DNA from 2 places in the Nocardia lasii genome. Region 1 is predicted to be linked to the other one. Evidence: predicted binding sites of a transcription regulator. Region 1 holds the regulator's gene; the other holds the start of a gene.
What was found. Region 1 encodes HspR, which represses chaperone genes until heat shock. Its sites were predicted from a motif close to ANNTGAGTNNNNNNNACTCANNT; they were not measured.
Positions count from the first base shown of each region.

Region 1 (6,181 bases):
ACTCCGCCCCCGTCGATGTCGCGCCGGAAAGCGATGAGCTGGCCGAGCGCACCGCCGACCTGCAGCGGTTGACCGCGGAATACGCGAACTACCGCCGCCGCGTCGAGCGCGACCGGCAGGCCAATATCGATGCCGCCAAGGCGTCGGTGGTCACCGAATTGCTCGCGGTCCTCGATGATCTGGACCGGGCGCGGGCGCACGGCGACCTGGAGACCGGTCCGCTGAAGTCGGTCGCCGACAAGCTCGAGACCGCGCTCACCAAGCAGGGTCTGGTCGAGTTCGGCGCCGTCGGTGACCCGTTCGACCCCACGTTGCACGAGGCCGTGCAGCATGAGGGTTCGGGCGCCGATCCGGTGATCGGGCTGGTCATGCGCAAGGGTTATCGGTTCGGCGACCGCGTGCTTCGGCACGCGCTGGTCGGGGTGACCGACGCCGAGACCGCGGGGGCATCGGACGCAGATGCCGACGCGAACGAGCAGTAGGAAAGGAGGAGATGCCCGGTGAGCCAACGGGAGTGGATCGAAAAGGACTTCTACAAGGAGCTGGGTGTCTCCTCCGGCGCCTCGCAGGACGAGATCAAGAAGGCCTACCGCAAGCTGGCGCGTGACCTGCATCCGGATTCCAACCCGGGTGACACCAAGGCCGAGGAGCGGTTCAAGGCCGTCAGTGAGGCCAACGCCGTGCTGTCGGACCCGGCCAAGCGCAAGGAGTACGACGAGACGCGTCGCATGTTCGCCGGTGGCGGCGGGCGTGGGCGCGGCTACGGCGGCGGTGGCGGGTTCACCCCCGGTGCCGGTGCCGGTGGTGGTTTCTCGCAGGACTTCAATATCGGTGACATCTTCGGTCAGGCCGGTGGCGCGGGCGCTGCCGGGGACGGCGGGCTCGGCGATCTGCTGGGTGGGCTGTTCAACCGGGGTGGCGGCGGCCGGGCGGCGACCCGGCCGCGGCGCGGCGCCGATGTGGAGACCGAGACGACGCTGGGTTTCCGGGAGGCCGCCCAGGGCGTCACTGTTCCGCTGCGGATGACCAGCCCGTCGCCGTGTACGACCTGCCACGGCAGCGGTGCCAAGCCGGGCACCAGTCCGCGCGTGTGTCCGCACTGCAACGGTGCGGGCGTGGTCAGCCGTAATCAGGGCGCGTTCGGGTTCAGTGAGCCTTGCGACGACTGCCGCGGTACGGGTTCGATCATCGACGATCCGTGTTCGGATTGCTCGGGGACCGGTATCCAGAACCGCACCCGCACCATCACCGTGCGGATTCCGCCCGGTGTCAGTGACGGTCAGAAGATCCGGCTGGCCGGTCAGGGCGAGGCGGGCCTTCGTGGCGCGCCGTCGGGCGATCTGTATGTGACCGTGCATGTCAGTCAGGACAAGGTGTTCGGCCGTCAGGGCGACGACCTCACCCTGGTGCTGCCGGTGAGCTACAGCGAACTGGTGCTCGGGACCACCGTGTCGGTGCCGACGCTGGACGGTCGGGTCGGGGTGAAGGTGCCCGCGGGGACCGCCGACGGTCGCATCCTGCGGGTGCGTGGTCGCGGGGTGCCCAAGCGTGGTGCCGCCGGTGGTGCCGGTGATCTGTTGGTCACGGTGAAGGTCGCGGTGCCGCAGTCGCTCGATTCCGATGCCACCGATGCGCTCAAGCGGTATCAGGAGGCGGAGAAGGCCAGCGGTTTCGAGCCGCGGGCCGGCTGGGCCGGTGCGTAGTGTCCGATGATCCGAAGTCCGTTTCGGGTGCGGCCGCGCGTGCCGAGTATTTCATGATCTCGGTGGCGGCCCAGCTGGCCGGTATGCACGCGCAGACGTTGCGTACCTATGACCGGCTGGGTCTGGTCACCCCGCAACGGACTTCGGGTGGCGGTCGGCGTTACTCGGCTCGCGATGTCGAGGTGCTGCGCGAGGTGCAGCGGCTGTCGCAGGACGAGGGCGTCAATCTCGCCGGGATCAAGCGCATCATCGAACTCACCAATCAGGTGGAGGCGTTGCAGCAGCGCGTCGAGGAGATGAGCGCGGAGTTGGAGCGGTTGCGGGCCGGCTATCGGCCGGATCTGTCGCCGCCGCAGCGCAGTACCGCGCTGGTGGTGTGGCAGCCGCGTAACCGTCGTTGACACCAGCGGGCCTCCGGTTCTCGACCATTTCGGTGGGTGGGAGCCGGGGGCCGTTGTCGTTCCGGGCAATCTCGGGCGACTCGCTGGTGACTCTCCAGCAACTCACTTATTCGCGATGTTGCCGGCTCGATGTTGCCGCGCAGGGCGTTGAGGTGGCGAAATATCGCTGACGAGCTCGAAAAGTTTGCTGGGTGGACGCTGAATTCGCCCTGGACGGCGCGTAATTCGGCGCTGTCGGTCAGCCACTCCGAGATTGCTGCCCCGCGTGTCACGGCACGGCGCGTCGGATTGTGGCGGCGGTGCGCCGTAGCGGAGGAGTCGCTCTACCAGCTGCGATAGCACCGAAATGGGTGTTATGCCAGGAACTTTCGAGGTACGTGAGGCACTGTTCACCGTCAATTAACGATCTGTAGGTATGTTTTGGTGAGGCAATCATGAGTCGCACCTTGTTTTTCGAGAATTACACGCGTGATGTTTAAGAGTACGATTCCGAAGCTGGCAAACCTCGCCTAGACTTCTCGCATCGGCTGCTGACGAGTGTTTTCCCAGCCCGTCACTCGCCGGCGCGGCTAGCGTTCGATGGCGAAACGAGGTTGTGACACATATGGATTCGCGGACTGTCGCTTTGATCCGTACTACGTTCAAGGCGGTTGCTGCGGAAGACGGTGGAACCGAGAAGCTGTCGAGGTCGTTCTATTCGATCCTCTTCACCGACTATCCCGGTGTCCGCGACTACTTCCCAGCCGCCATGGACTCCCAGCGTGATCGACTCGTCAAAGCGATCTCCTACACCCTCGACCGGCTCGAGGAGCCCGACAAGCTCCTGCCGTTCCTGGCCCAGCTCGGGCGCGACCACCGCAAGTACGGCGTGCAACCGGCTCACTATGTGGCCGTGGCCAACTCGCTCAAGACCGCGATCCGCGAGTTCGCGGGCACCGAGATGTGGACCGACGAGGTCGCCAACGCCTGGGACGAGGGCCTGGCCACCATCAGCGGCGCGATGATCGCCGCCGCCGACAAGGAGGTCACGCCCGCGGCGTGGTCGGGCACCGTCGTCGAATGCCGCGAGGTGCTGCGCAACCTGTCGATCATCCGCGTCCAACTCGACCAGCCGATGCAGTACGCCGCGGGCCAGTACCTCAGCGTCGAGGTCCCCTCACGCCCCCGCATGTGGCGCTACCTCTCGCCCGCGAATCCGTCGAATGCCAACGGCGAGATCGAGTTCCACATCCGCAGTGTGCTCGGCGGGTGGGTGAGTCCGGCGATGGTCGCGCACACCGCCGTCGGCGACAAGTGGCGGCTGGGTTCGCCTCTCGGCGGTCTCGGCGTTCCCCGCAACACCAAACGCAAGATGCTGATGGTCGGCTGCGGCACCGGCATCGCCCCCCTGCGCGCCCAGATCATGGCGATGGCCCAGCGCCGCGTCAACCCGAAGGTCCACCTGTTCGTCGGCGGTCACCACCCGTGCGACCTCTACGACCTCCAGGTCCTGAGCCAGCTCGCCGTCGCCAACAAATGGCTCACCGTCACCCCCGTCACCGAGAGCGACGAAAACCCATGGTGGTACGTCGATTCCGACAACCCCCACCCCGACCTACCCGGCCTCGAACCCCGCATGACCGGCCAGATCGGCAAGGTGGTCGCCAGCTACGGCCCCTGGTCCGACCGCGACGTCCAAATAGTCGGCTCCCCCTCCATGGTCCAAACCACCAAGTTCCGCCTCATGGCAGCAGGCACCCAAGCCCAATCGATCCGCCACGATCCATTGTTCTGAGAGTCAGCCGACCAGTCAGCGATCGCGTCGTCGTACAGGATGCTCGGCACGATGGCACGGAACTCGGCGAGGAACGCTCGCGAGTTCGCCTGTCTCGCGGGGTCGGTCTGACCGGCGACCTGGTGAGGTATTCCGCGATCACTACGATCGTCACAGCGACATTGTCGTTGTCACTGATGATGCCGGTCAGGTCGACCGTGCCGCGATCACTGGCGACCAGCACCCCGGTATCGAGGATCAGCTTCGCCACGGGGCGCTGTCTTCCTCGAAGCTCGCATACTGATCGATCGTGGCGACGGCAGCCTCGAACTCGTCGTCCAGCCCGATCTTCCCCGACCACTTACGGGCCACCCGCGCGGATCTCCTTCATGCGACCAGGCTATTAATCGGATAACCCGATCTCACGGCCTACTTTTCCCTGTTAGGAAATCGCAGGACTATCAAGTCGTCGAGACCCGCCACGGCATTCTCGGAAAGATGTCCTCGTATGGATTCTGCGATATCCATAATCGGCTGTTCGCCACTGGCATCCAATTCGCACAATCGGTATGCAATATAGTCCGCATCTGGGTCATCACGTCTCCGTCCGAGAACGTCGAGCACAGCCGCAAGCCCCGCATCTCCTCCGTGGCGGACGAGCGCTTCTGCTGCATCGACCTCCATCGTGACGATGTCGTCGTCCAGCATTTCAACAAGCCTAGCTCTAGCCTCCGGCTCGCTGATCATCAGGCCAAGGTCTGGGATCGCATTCACTCGCGTCGATCCATCCTCGCTACGTGACCTTGTCAGTGCATCGTCCAAGCGGGAAATATGCGTGCTCATGGAATCTCCTCTGCTAGCGGTGACCCCGGCTCGCCACTCCGTGTGCGCTTCGTTGTAGGCGGCGGCTACGGCTCCCGACCAGTTGTCATCGACTTCTTCGCCTTGGCGTCGAGCGCGGTCAGTACGTCGGCAACGGCTGTCAGGTATCCCCGTATCCGTGCGGGTGTGTCGTCAGCCATCAAACGGCGGGTGAACTGCGTCGCTTCGTAGTGGCGCTTCTTCAGGACGCAGCTTTCAGGCACCTTCGGCGATGATATTCGTCGCGGGAGTTCCTGATTCGATCAGGCGGTCGACCGTGGTGCGCACCATCGCGGGCGAACCACACACCAGCACTTGATGTTTGGTGAACGGCCCGTGTGCGGCGGCCACGTCGGCAAGCGTCCCGTGCAGCATTTCCGCGGGCCCGAAGCCGATATCCGAGCGGGTCTGCTCGTGCCATTCATCCCGCACCGCAGGATCATCCGGATTCTCGATAACCGGAATCACTGAAAGCCAAGGCAATTCGCCTGCCAGCAGGAACAGCATGTCGTTGGCGTAGAGATCACGTGGCGAGCGCCCACCGACGAAAAGATAGGTGCGCGGGGGTGTCTCCCGCCGCGCCAGGTCCAGAATCTGCGCGCGCATCGGCGCCAGCCCCGTACCCCCGGCGATCATCACCAGCTCCACCGCATCGGGATCAACCGCGAAAACCCCATGGGGAGCATTGATTCGCCACTGATCACCCGGTTTGGTGTCGGCGACGATAGAACTCGAGCACCACCCCCCTGGCACCGTCCGCACATGGAATTCGAGCTTGCCGTCCAGCGATGGCGGCAGTGCGGGCGACAGGCGCCGCCGCACCCCGGGATGCTGGGGTACCTCCACCTGTACCGACCCGCCCGCCTCGAACGGCACGAAGTCGCCGATCAGTCGGATCACGGCCAGGTCGTTGCGCAGGCGGTGGTGGCCGACGACGGTCGCCGTCCAGGCGGGATCGGGAAACTCGGTGCTCATCGGCCTCTTTCGCGCAGCGGGTTCAGACAGGGTCGGCGGCGATGATCTCACTCGGTGTGCCCGCGCGCAGCAGTGCGCGGCGGGTGTCGGCGATCATCGACGGCGATCCGGCGATCTGGATCTGTCGGTCCGACCACGCACCGAAACTGGTCACCACCGCTCCCAGATTACCGACGAGCCGGCGCGGCATCCCCATCGGCTGTTGGGTCGAATCCTGGGGATACCACCAGGGATCGGTGTGTTCGGAGCACACCGGCACCACGGTCAACCACGGGTTCGACTGCGAGAGCTGCCACATGTTGCCCAGGTCGTAGAGGTCGCCCGGGTAGCGTCCGCCGAGGAAGAAGTGCACGCGCGGATTGATTCCGCGCTGACTCATCTCGATCAGCTGCGCCCGCAACGGCGCGATCCCGGTTCCCGACCCGATCATCAGCACGTCGCGTCCCGATTCCCGGTCCACGTGCAGCCCACCGAGCGGCCCCGCGATC
Region 1 is NZ_JBHSQN010000004.1:40,695-46,875, reverse strand. It holds gene grpE (nucleotide exchange factor GrpE) at 1-482, shown strand, start outside; gene dnaJ (molecular chaperone DnaJ) at 501-1,703, shown strand; gene ACFP3H_RS09715 (heat shock protein transcriptional repressor HspR) at 1,757-2,104, shown strand; gene ACFP3H_RS09710 (globin domain-containing protein) at 2,709-3,878, shown strand; gene ACFP3H_RS09705 (hypothetical protein) at 4,287-4,700, opposite strand; gene ACFP3H_RS09700 (hypothetical protein) at 4,766-4,942, opposite strand; gene ACFP3H_RS09695 (FAD-binding oxidoreductase) at 4,935-5,693, opposite strand; gene ACFP3H_RS09690 (globin domain-containing protein) at 5,716-6,181, opposite strand, start outside.

Region 2 (6,181 bases), on a different contig from region 1:
TCCGGCCAACCCGTCACCGGCGCTTCGCCGTTCAACCCCGGCGACCCCCGAGACAACAGGTCGGCCGCGACCCACACCTACCCACCGCGCGGCGAATTCACCTCTCCCGGTTTTGTGACACCCCACAACCCGCCCGCGAATCCCCGCACCACCTCGCCCCGCCGCACCCGCACCCTGCTGATCGCCGCCTCCGCGATCGTCGCGATAGCGGTGGCCACCGGCGCCTACCTGATCGGCACGCGCCTCGCCGAACCCGGTTCCGGCCCCGCCACCACGGTCGCGGCCGCCGGCGCACCGGCCACCCCGGTTCCCGGCACCGCCGTGCCCAGTAGCGTCGCCGAGGCCGCCCAGTCCACCGTCCCCGCCGAATTCGTCGGCTCCTGGACGGGCCGAGCCGCCGACGGCCTCGTCCAGTTCACCATCGAACTGACCATCACCGACGGCACCGTCGGCCAGGAGCTCGCCACCTCGGTCAATATCGGCACCTTCGCCGGCTCCCGCTGCGAACGCGCGGAAACCCTCACCGCCGCGACCCCCACCACCCTCACCTTCACCGCCCGGCTGACCAGCGGCGCGGGCTGCGCCGACGACGGCCACACCTCCACCGCGACCCTGCGCGCCGACGGCACCCTGGCCTACGAAACCCCCGGTCTGCTCGGTGGCGCCATCGCGGGCACGTTGCGGAAGAGCTGACCGATGACCCGCTCTTTCGGCAGCGCCGAGCCCGTTCCCCCAGGTGGCGGCTGTCTCAGAAACCGACCCGTTGCGATCTGGGTCACTAATATGTCAAACTCTCGCCCACACTGTGAAGCCGATCGGTCTCACAATGTCCGGAAAGGGAATCGGTTGAGCAGGCAGTACGCGGGGCGGGTCGCTACCCGCCCGACGGCTGCCCGAATCTCAGTCGAACGTGACCAGCGCCAGGGCCGCCCCGGCCAGCAGATCGACCAGTTCGTCCACGGGCGGGCGCGACTCGCGCAGCAGCCACTCGTGCGCCACGCCCGTGACCGCCCCGGTGATCAGCGCGGTGGTGAGTTCGGCGTCGCCGCGCAACCGCACGCCCACCCTGGCCAGCGCCCCGGCGATCAGCACCGACCAGGCGTGGCGGCGGTCGCGGCGATGGTTCTCCATCCGATCGCTGACCCCGACCACCTCGATCAGCGCCACCTGCGCGCGGTACGGGTCGGAACCCAGCGATTCCAGGTAGGCGCCGAAGCCGGCGCGCAGCGCGAGTTCGGGCTCGGTGGTGCCAAGGGCGATCAGCGCGGTGGCCACGGCCGCGGCGGCGTCGTCCTGGATGCGGTCGTAGGCCGCGACCAGCACGTCCTCGCGGGTCTCGAACTCCTCGTAGAACTGCCGCTTGGACAGTCCGGCCGCCGCGCACACCTCGGCGAGCGAGCACGTGGCGTACCCGCGTTCGGCGAAGATTCGCGTCGCTGCTTCCAGGAATCGCAGTCGTCGTTCGGCTTTGCGCGCGACGACCGTACGACCCCCATACCGCCTGTCCGCTGTAGTCACCTCTCCAAAGTATCTGAAACCCGGGATAACACTGATAATTCCGGGTCGCTTGCTCCATCCCTCGAACGAAGGACCGACCAGTGCTGAGCACCCGAGCATCGCGGACCGCCCTGTCCGCACTCGTCCTAGCGGCGAGTGCGGCCCTCGTGGCGCCCGCACCCGCCTTGGCGGCACCCGCCTCGCAGCCCGGCGTTCCCGCCATCGCGGAGAACGTCCCCTCCGAGACCCTCGCCGCGCTGGCACCGACGATCGTAGGCGCCATCTCCGCCCCCGGCCTCATCGCCGACGGCGGACAGGCCGCGATCCTGGCTCAGGCGCGGGTCCTGCTGGCCACCCCCGGCATTCCGGCGCAGGTCAAGTCCACCCTCGAGCGGGTCATCACCTTCCTCGACGGCAGTGGCGGCGGCGGCCCCGAACTGCCCCCGTCGGACGGTCCGCGCATCGCGCAGTTCCTCTACCCGACCATCGGCAAGGGCTGCATCGGCCCGACCTCGGACTCGGTCGGCACCGCGCTGGCCGTGCCCGGCCCCGCCGAACTGCCCCCGCCGGGACCGGCCGCCGACCAGACCGGCTTCGTCTTCACCGCGCTCGGCACGAAAACCGCCACCGTGGTGCAGAATCCGCCGATGACGGTGCAGTGGGTCAACCTCGACAACCGCCGCACCGGCACCCAGCCGCTCACCACCGAGTCCGGCATCAACGCCGACGGCCCGGCCACCCTCACCGCCATCGCCGACACCGGCGCGGGTCGGGTCGCCGCGGTGATCAGCGGCTCGCTCACCACGACCACCGCCGACGGTGACCGCACCTGCTCGTTCGCCCCGACCGTCGGCTTCTTCTCCGTCGGCTGAGTTCTCGCACCACGCAATTGGAGTTCGATCTATGAAGTTTGTCGTCCCCGGCCTGGTCAGTGGGCTGGCCGGCGCGGTGCTCGGGGTGATCGCCGTCATCGGCATCACCGCGGCCGCGCAACAGAATTCGATCCCGTCGCCCGAGGAATCCGGTGACCCGGGCTCGTCGGTGCTCGGCAACGTGCAGTACGGCTCGCGATGAGCAACGTGCGCAGGCTGATCGCCTGCCTACTCGTCGGTCTCGGCGCGCTGCTGCTCGCGGCCGCCGTCATGATCCCCAGCTACACCGTCGACCGGGTCGCCAAGACCCCGCTCGATCTGCGCATCACCACCGTGGCCAAGAGCGTGCCCGGTGAGGAGAGCCTGGTGCTCGACTCGCGTTCGCTCACCTCGCCGGAGGGGTCGGCCAAGGTCGACACCAACGTGCCGGTCGTCTCCCAGCGGTTCCTGACCGTGGAGGAGCCCTCGGGCGCCGACGAGATGACCGTCCAGGCCGGTCAGACCCTGCGTCGCGACGACCGGGACGGCGACAGCGGCATCCTGACCGCCTCGATCGACCGCGTCACCATCGATCGCGTCACCGGTCAGCCGATCGACGCCGCGCCCAACGGTTCGATCGCGGTCACCGTCGACAAGTCGGGCGCCTCGGTGGCCGAGGAGTCGCAGCGTCGCGGCCTGCAGTACCGCTTCCCGATCGGCACCGAGAAGAAGTCCTACCCGTACTTCGACCTCAACGCCCGCGCCACCTACGACATCGATTTCCTCGAGGAAACGCAGATCAACGGCGTGACCGTGTACCACTTCCGCCAGTCCATCCCGGTCACGAACATGTGGGACGTCGTGCAGGCGCCGACCAACAAGCTCAGCCTGCCCGCCGCCAAGTGGGGCCTCGAGGGCGACGAGCCGGTCACCATGACCCGCTTCTACACCAACACCCGCGACCTGTGGGTGGAGCCGAAGACGGGCGCGGTCCTCAAGGGCGGCGAGAAGATCCACCTGTACTACGGCCGCAGCGCCGACCAGGTCGATGTCACCGCGCTGAAGTCGCACATCGTCTTCGACGAGGAGACCATCGACGCGCAGATGGGTGTGACCCAGAAGAGCCTGGACAAGCTCTCGCTCTACGGCAGCACCCTGCCGGTGGTGCTCGGCATCGCCGGCGCGATCGCCCTGATCGCGGGCATCGTCCTCGGCTTGCTCAGCGGGGGTTCGTCGGCCGGTCGCGGCCGCGCGTTCGACCCGCCCACCGAGCGGATCAAACGCAACCCGTAGCACCCGGTAGCACCCACCTCGGCCTCCCCGACACCGTGTCGGCGGAGGCCGAGGTGTTTTCGTTCGCCGTGAGTGAACGCCCTCACCTGCGGGAACAAAGGCCCGGTAGTCCATGTTGAGTCAGCAAAGCTCAACTTTGGAAGGGTCGATATGACTACAGCTCAGAACCTGCCGGTGCTGTTCCTGACCGAGCCGATCGTGCTGCCGGGCATGGTCGTGCCCATCGAACTGGACGAGTCCGCGCAGGCCGCCATCGACGCCGCCCAGGCGGGCAAGACCGGGGCCGTGCTGGTCGCGCCGCGCCTGGACGAGGGCTACGCGTCCTACGGTGTGGTGGCGACCATCGAACAGGTCGGTCGGATGCGCGGCGGCGCGCCCGCGGCGGTATTGAAGGCCGAGCGTCGCGCGCGGATCGGGCACGGGGTGACCGGGCCCGGCGCCGCGCTGTGGGTGGAGGCCGAACCCGTCGAGGCCGTCGAGCCCGACGAGCGCGTGCGCGAGCTCGCCGACGAGTACAAGAAGCTGGTCGTGGCCGTGCTGCAACGCCGCGAGGCCTGGCAGATCATCGACATCGTCAACCAGCTCGACAATCCCGAGGCCGTCTCCGACACCGCGGGCTACGCGCCCTACCTGTCCAACGAGCAGAAGCGCGAACTGCTCGAGACCCCCGACCTCGCCGCGCGCCTGATCCGTCAGATCGAGTGGATCACCGACCATATCGCCGAGGTGGAGGTCACCGACAAGATCTCCGAGGACGTGCGCGACGGGATGGAGAAGTCCCAGCGCGAGTTCCTGCTGCGCCAGCAGCTCAACGCCATCCGCAAGGAACTCGGCGAGGACGAACCCGACGGCGCCGACGACTACCGCACCCGCGTGGAGAACGCCGACCTGCCCGAGAACGTGCGCGCCGAGGCGTTGCGCGAGGTGGGCCGGTTGGAGCGGGCCAGCGATCAGAGCCCCGAGTCCGGTTGGATCCGCACCTGGCTCGACACGGTCCTCGACCTGCCGTGGTCGGTGAAAACCGAGGACAGCAGCGATGTTTCGGCCGCGCGTGCCGTACTCGACGCCGATCACCACGGCCTCGAGGAGGTCAAGGACCGGATGGTCGAGTACCTGGCCGTGCGTTCGCGTCGGGCCGCCCGTGGACTCGAAGTGGTCGGTGGGCGCGGTTCGGGCGCGGTGCTCGTGCTGGTCGGTCCGCCCGGTGTCGGCAAGACCTCGCTGGGCGAATCCGTCGCGAAAGCGTTGGGCCGCAAGTTCGTTCGCGTCGCCCTCGGTGGGGTGCGCGACGAGGCCGAGATCCGTGGCCACCGCCGCACCTACGTGGGCGCGCTGCCCGGTCGGATCGTGCGCGCGGTGAAGGAGGCGGGTTCGATGAATCCCGTTGTCCTGCTGGACGAGATCGACAAGGTCGGCTCCGACTTCCGTGGCGACCCCGCCGCGGCCCTGCTCGAGGTCCTCGACCCCGCCCAGAACCACACCTTCCGCGACCACTACCTCGACCTGGACCTCGACCTGTCCAACGTCTTGTTCATCGCCACCGCCAACGTCATGGACACCATCCCCGGCCCCCTGCTGGACCGCATGGAGCTCATCACCGTCGACGGCTACACCGAGGCCGACAAGGTGGCCATCGCGCGGGACTTCCTGGTGCCGCGTCAGCTGGAACGCAATGCGCTGACGGCGGACGAGGTTTCGATCACCGAGGCGGCGTTGCGTGAGATCGCGGCCAACTACACGCGTGAGGCGGGGGTGCGTCAGATGGAGCGCCTCGTCGCAAAAGCCTTGCGCAAGGCGGCAACTCGGCTGGTCGTCGGCGACGGCAACCCACTCAGCGTGGCCGAGTCGGGTGTCGAGGTCGGCGGCGTAATGGGGTCCGGCGCGAGCCTCGGCAATGGCGCTGGGCTCGGTGACGGCGCTGGGCTTGGTGATGGCGCTGGGCTCGGTGGTGGCGCGGGCCTCGGTGACGCGGACGCGGCCTTGTCGGACTCCACGCTGGTCGACAAGGGTTCGCTCGGCGACGGCGCCCTGCTCGGCTACGACTCGGATCTGGGCTACGACAACGTCATCGACATCGACGCGGGCCCCCAACCCACCGGCCAGGCCACCAACCTGACCATCGATGTCGACAACCTCACCGACTACCTCGGCCGCCCCCGCTTCACCCCGGACTCGATGGAGCGAACCTCCGTCCCCGGCGTCGCGACGGGCCTCGCGGTGACCGGTGCGGGCGGCGACGTGCTCTACATCGAGGCCAACGGCGCCGAAGGCGAACGCTCGCTGACCCTGACCGGCCAACTCGGCGATGTCATGAAGGAATCGGCCCAGATCGCGCTCACCTACGTGCGCTCGCACCTGGAGGAGATCGGCCTCGAACCGAAGGTCCTCGACCGCAATATCCACATCCACTTCCCGGCGGGCGCGGTCCCCAAGGACGGTCCCTCGGCGGGCGTCACCATGGTCACCGCCCTGGTGTCGCTGGCGCTGGGTCGCCCGGTGCGCGGTGATGTGGGCATGACCGGCGAGGTGACCCTCAACGG
Region 2 is NZ_JBHSQN010000005.1:109,437-115,617, reverse strand. It holds gene ACFP3H_RS11000 (serine/threonine-protein kinase) at 1-693, shown strand, start outside; gene ACFP3H_RS10995 (TetR/AcrR family transcriptional regulator) at 901-1,518, opposite strand; gene ACFP3H_RS10990 (Rv1157c family protein) at 1,599-2,369, shown strand; gene ACFP3H_RS10985 (DUF2613 domain-containing protein) at 2,401-2,571, shown strand; gene pgfA (cell envelope lipid trafficking protein PgfA) at 2,568-3,641, shown strand; gene lon (endopeptidase La) at 3,792-6,181, shown strand, end outside.
Region 2: a site for HspR is predicted at 3,755-3,777, ahead of lon (endopeptidase La). Genes of this name have one in related genera too.